One region of the Pseudomonas sp. NPDC088444 genome, then DNA from elsewhere that is predicted to be linked to it. Evidence: predicted binding sites of a transcription regulator. Region 1 holds the regulator's gene; the other holds the start of a gene.
What was found. The regulator sigma-54, encoded in region 1, starts transcription at its own class of promoters, with help from an activator protein. The targets are predictions, from matches to a motif close to ANTGGCATNNANNTTGCTNT.
Positions count from the first base shown of each region.

Region 2: a site for sigma-54 is predicted at 1,751-1,770, ahead of ACI2KB_RS07630 (circularly permuted type 2 ATP-grasp protein). Genes of this name have one in related genera too.

Region 1 is NZ_JBJDNK010000004.1:25,263-28,355, reverse strand. It holds gene ptsN (PTS IIA-like nitrogen regulatory protein PtsN) at 1-444, opposite strand, end outside; gene hpf (ribosome hibernation-promoting factor, HPF/YfiA family) at 457-765, opposite strand; gene ACI2KB_RS09185 (RNA polymerase factor sigma-54) at 843-2,342, opposite strand; gene lptB (LPS export ABC transporter ATP-binding protein) at 2,529-3,093, opposite strand, start outside.
Region 2 is NZ_JBJDNK010000003.1:131,182-134,274, forward strand. It holds gene ACI2KB_RS07615 (OprD family porin) at 1-231, opposite strand, end outside; gene ACI2KB_RS07620 (hypothetical protein) at 480-716, shown strand; gene ACI2KB_RS07625 (ribonuclease E inhibitor RraB) at 966-1,304, shown strand; gene ACI2KB_RS07630 (circularly permuted type 2 ATP-grasp protein) at 1,804-3,093, shown strand, end outside.

The DNA.
Region 1 (3,093 bases):
AAGCACGACGTTGTAGAGCTCATCACTGCTTTTCGCCGCGCGCAGGCTGGCGCGGACATCCGCACGATCAAGCATGCTGGCGATTTGGCGCAGCAGCTCAAGATGAGCATCGGTAGCGGCTTCGGGCACCAGCAGCACAAACAACAGGTCCACCGGGGCGCCGTCAATCGCGTCGAAATCGACAGGGCGTTCAAGGTGCAATACCGCGCTCACTGGGGCAGTACAACCCTTGAGTCGGCAATGAGGAATCGCGATGCCATTGCCGAAACCGGTAGATCCCAGTTTTTCACGGGCAATGAGGCTTTCGTAGACAGTTTCCCAGTCGAATTCAGGCACCTGTTGCCCGATCATTCTGGCGATCTGTTCGAGTACGGCTTTTTTGCTGCCACCTGGCACGTTCACGAGGGAACGGCCAGGGGTCAGGATATTTTCAAGTCGAATCATGGATGGGGAGTATCAGCGAGCTGCCGCACCTTTGAGGATGCTTTGCTGCTTTTCCTTATGCTTGAGCAATTGTCTGTCGAGCTTGTCAGTGAGCAGGTCGATTGCCGCATACATGTCGTCATGCTCCGCATTGGCAACCACCTCTCCACCGTGGATATGCAGAGTGGCCTCGATCTTCTGTTTGAGTTTCTCGACGGCCATCGTCACTTGCACATTCGTAATCTTGTCAAAGTGCCCTTCGAGCTTTTTCAGCTTCAGCTCGACGTATTCGCGCAGGGGCTTGGTGACTTCCAGTTGGTGTCCACTGATGTTGACTTGCATACAGCTTCTCCTTCGTTGCCAGTGCATTAAGAGGCAGACCTTGGGGCCTGCCACTGGAACGCTGTGGCCTGTGACCTCTACATCAGCCGCTTGCGTTCGCTCGAAGGCGCTATCCCCAGGGATTCGCGGTACTTGGCGACCGTGCGGCGGGCCACTTGAATGCCTTGTGCCTCCAGTAAACCAGCGATCTTGCTGTCGCTCAACGGCTTTTTCTGATTTTCCGCAGCAACCAGTTTTTTGATGATCGCGCGGATCGCCGTGGACGAGCATTCGCCGCCTTCGGAGGTGCTGACGTGGCTGGAAAAGAAATACTTCAGTTCGTAAATGCCACGGGGCGTATGCATGAATTTTTGCGTGGTCACGCGGGAAATCGTCGATTCGTGCATGCCCACCGCTTCGGCGATGTCATGCAGAACCAGCGGTTTCATCGCCTCGTCGCCGTATTCAAGAAAGCCTCGCTGGTGCTCGACGATCTGGGTGGCGACCTTCATCAGCGTCTCGTTGCGGCTTTGCAGGCTCTTGATGAACCAACGCGCCTCTTGCAACTGATTGCGCATGAAGGTGTTGTCGGCGCTGGTATCGGCACGGCGCACGAAACCGGCGTACTGCGGATTCACACGCAGTCGTGGCACCGCTTCCTGGTTGAGCTCGACCAGCCAGCGTTCGTTGTCCTTGCGCACGATGACATCCGGGACGACGTATTCGGCTTCAGTGGATTCGATCTGCGAGCCGGGGCGCGGGTTGAGACTCTGGACCAGTTCGATGACCTGGCGCAGGTCGTCTTCCTTGATCTTCATGCGGCGCATCAGTTGCGCGTAGTCGCGGCTACCGAGCAAATCGATGTAGTCGCTGACCAGACGCTGGGCTTCGGCGAGCCATTTGGTTTTCGCCGGAAGCTGACGCAGTTGCAGCAGCAGACACTCGCTCAGTGTGCGGGCGCCGACGCCAGCCGGTTCGAATTGCTGAATGCGGTGAAGGACCGCTTCGATTTCATCCAGCTCGATGTCGAGTTCGGGATCGAACGCATCCAGCAGTTCTTCGAGGGATTCGTCCAAGTAGCCCTGGTTGTTGATGCAGTCGATCAGCGTCACGGCAATCAGGCGATCCGTGTCAGACATCGGCGCCAGATTCAATTGCCACAGCAGGTGGCTTTGCAGGCTCTCGCCAGCGGACGTGCGGGTGGTGAAATCCCATTCATCGTCGTCGTTGCTGGGCAGGCTGCTGGCACTGGTCTGGTAGATGTCTTCCCAGGCGGTGTCGACGGGCAGCTCGTTGGGGATGCGCTCGCTGTCGCTCCATTCGCCGTCTTCGAGGTTGTCGACGGTGGGCGTGGATTCCTGGTAAGTCGGTTCCTGAACGTCAGCAGCAGGTTTTGTTTCGATGTTGTCGGCCATCGGGTCGGCGTTATCGAAATCGTCGCCTTCTTCCTGGCGTTCCAGCATGGGGTTGGACTCCAGTGCCTCCTGGATTTCCTGTTGGAGATCCAGCGTCGACAGTTGGAGTAAGCGGATGGCCTGTTGCAGCTGCGGTGTCATCGTCAGCTGCTGGCCCATTCTCAAGACTAGCGAAGGTTTCATGGCAGGGGCTTAACACCTTATTCGCCGGCGCACTCGCGCCATCCACTACTAGGGCGCCGTGGCGCCAACTTAAGCAAATTATATGCCTGAAACCGGAGTGTTTGCCTAGGGTGTGATGGCAATTAATGCGAGGTTGGCGATGAGCCGCATGCCGCGTTCCGTCGTCAACCACTCGCCATCGCCCGCTTAGAGGCGGAACTCGTGGCCGAGGTACACTTCCTTCACCAACTGGTTGGCGAGGATGGTTTCAGCATCGCCTTCTGCGATCAGTTGCCCATCGTTGACGATGTAAGCGGTTTCGCAGATGTCGAGGGTCTCGCGGACGTTGTGGTCGGTGATCAGAACGCCGATGCCCTTTGCCTTGAGATGGTAGATGATCTGCTTGATGTCGCCCACGGAGATGGGGTCGACACCGGCGAACGGTTCGTCCAGCAGAATGAATTTGGGCGAGGTGGCCAGGGCGCGAGCGATTTCCACACGGCGACGCTCACCACCCGAAAGGCTCATGCCCAGGTTGTCGCGAATGTGCGTGATGTGGAATTCCTGAAGCAGGCTTTCCAGCTCCTTGCGACGTCCGGCGCGATCGAGGTCCTTGCGGGTTTCAAGGATGGCCATGATGTTGTCCGACACCGACAGCTTGCGGAAGATCGAAGCTTCTTGCGGCAGATAACCGATACCGGCACGGGCGCGGCCATGCATGGGCTGGTGGCTGACATCCTGATCGTCGATCAGCACGCGCCCCTGATCGGCC
Region 2 (3,093 bases), on a different contig from region 1:
CTGGAAATTGAGGATGAAGCCCTGCGCCGCTTCTTCGCGTTTCGAGGCGCCCTGAGGGTTGGAACTGCTGCCGTCGCGAAAATCGCGGTTGAAGTACATCGTGCGTGATTCGAGGTTGGCTTTGCTGTCTTCCAGAAAGCCTTCGGCTTGGGCGACGGGCATCAGGCCTGCGCACAGGGACAGTGTTCCAAGGCCGAGCAGCGCGCGCTGCCGGGTAGGGCGGGTAAGCATGTAGGACTCCAGAGAGAGCGCCGCAGGGAGAGGCGTCGAGGGCGCGCAGTATCGGCAGTCAGACGTGCAGGGGGTATCCCACCTTTGTATAGGTTTCGGGTGCGCAAGCCTCGTTCCAGACACGTTTTTACGATGTTGTTCCCATGTGGGCAGTCACGTCAGTGTGCGACTCATACCGGTGGAACGCCGCTGGCAGGGCAGGGTCAAGATCATTAGGCCGGTTTCCGGCTCCGACTGAGGAGACATCGATGAAAGTCTGGACTATTGCGTTTCTCGATAAGGACGGCGTGCAGCAGAGCCTTGATCTTGAATCCGAGCAGCGTCCCAGTGAAGAAGAGGCGGCTCAGCGATTGCGCCCGCGTCTGTTCCCGGTCACTCACGAACTCGACCTGAACGATCTGGAAGGGCGAACTCAGGATCCGACCGTCAGGACACTCAAGGAGCAGAATGCGGTGCAGATCATTTCCATCGTCGAGGCCCACTGAAAAACCTGTGAAATAACCACGCGTTGCCGATTGGCAACGCGTTGATAATGGGCGTAATCTGCAAACAAGGCCGGTGGAGCATCTACCCGAGCCAGCTCGTGTACTGATGTTCTTTTTGTAACAGCAGCATCGGCCTTGTCAGCGACATGCTTGAGTCCCGGGTGGCGGATGATCTGCCGCTTGGCGCTTCCACATGAGGCGTTTCGGGATCGTTGAAACTCTATCTATCGTTGTATAGGAGGACGTTTCATGAGCACGACCTATCAAGAAGACATCAGCAGTCACGTACTGCGCCGCATGAAAGAAAGCGGTTTCGACTTCGCACGCATCTACCCCATCGAGTTCTATGCCGTCTTCCCGGATGAAGAGCGGGCGCGTCAGGCTGCGGAAAAGTTTCGTGGCGAATCCCTCAATACTCAGATCAACGCCCGTGAGGACGGTGCGTGGCACCTGCAAGTGAGCAAAGTGATGTACGCGACTTATGATGGCATCGGTGATTTCGAACAGGACTTGCAGAGCGCGATTTTCGGCCTGGATGGAGAGGTCGAGGGTTGGGGCGTGAAACAGGAGGTCAGGCGGTTTCATTGATCGACTGGCGTGCCCGCAAAACGCTCTCTAGCAGCACGGCTTGCCGACGGCAGCGTCCTGAAGATCGCCACCGTCGGCAAGCCGTGCTGCTACAGATGCCCAAGACGAGAAAGAACCGGGAACTCCCAGCATTTCCGGCAGCCAAATCGGGGCAAAAAAAAGCCGCTCGGGTACGAGCGGCGTAAAGGGAATTTCGTTGAACAATCCGGGAACACAAAAACATCGCTCGTGCAGTCTGGAGCGAGGTTGTCTGCGTTGATGGCGCGATTATCCGTAAACAAACTCAAGTCGGGAAATCAACTCTGGCTATGCTGGTAATAGAATTCTCGGTGGCGGGACGCTTCTCCATGAAGCGTAGGGGAATGGGTGAGGGCGCTTCTTGCACAGGAATGGTGCGAAGGCGTCTGCTGTTTTATTCAACTCATTGATTTAAAAGCGTTTATGCCGCTGGCACGGGCCTTGCGAAGGTCCATGGGTCCATGGTGACAAGGAGTACGGCATGATCCGCACCTTTTATGATGAGATGTACGATGTGGGCGGCGCTGTCCGGCCACATTATCGGGAATTCGCCCGCTGGCTGGGCGAAGCGCCACCTGAGTTACTGGCTCAGCGTCGGCGTGAGGCCGATCTTTTGTTTCATCGCGCCGGGATTACGTTCACGTTGTACGGTGACGAGCAGGGGACCGAGCGTCTGATCCCCTTCGATACGATTCCTCGCAGCATCCCCGCCAGTGAGTGGCGTGTGGTCGAGCGCGGCTGCATTCAGCGGGTCAAAGCGCTGAACATGTTCCTCGCCGACCTCTACCACGATCAACGCATCATCAAGGCCGGGATCATCCCTGCCGAGCAGGTGCTGGCCAACGAGCAGTATCAGTTGGCAATGCAGGGCCTGAACCTGCACCGCGATCTGTACGCCCACATCTCAGGGGTCGATCTGGTGCGCGATGGCGACGGGACTTATTACGTTCTCGAAGACAACCTGCGCACCCCCAGCGGCGTGAGCTACATGCTCGAAGACCGCAAGATGATGATGCGCCTGTTCCCGGAGCTGTTCGCCGCACAGCGCATTGCCCCTATCGACCACTACCCGAACCTGTTGCTCGACACCCTGAAAAGCTCAAGCCCGCTGGATAACCCCAGTGTGGTGGTGCTGACACCGGGGCGTTTCAACAGCGCGTTCTTCGAACACGCCTTCCTGGCGCGGGAGATGGGCGTTGAGTTGGTGGAAGGCGCCGACCTGTTCGTGCGCGACGACCGCGTGTTCATGCGCACCACGGATGGCCCGAAAGCGGTGGACGTAATTTATCGCCGCCTCGATGACGCCTTCCTCGATCCTCTGGCGTTCAACCCTGAGTCGATGTTGGGCGTGCCGGGCCTGTTGTCGGCCTATCGTTCGGGCAACGTGGTGCTGGCCAACGCCATTGGCACGGGCGTCGCCGACGACAAATCGATCTACCCGTTCGTCACCGACATGATCCGTTTCTACCTCGACGAAGAGCCGATCCTGAAAAACGTGCCGACCTGGCAATGCCGCAAGCCTGAAGAACTGTCCCACGTGCTGGCCAATCTGGGCGATCTGGTGGTCAAGGAAACCCAGGGTTCCGGCGGTTACGGGATGTTGGTCGGTCCTGCCGCCACCGCAGCGGAAATCGAAGCGTTTCGGGCGCGGCTGATCGCCAAACCCCACGCGTACATCGCTCAACCTACCTTGTCCCTGTCGACCTGTCCGACCTTCGTCGAGAACGGCATCGCCCCGCGACATATCGACCTGCGCCCATTCGTGTTGTCT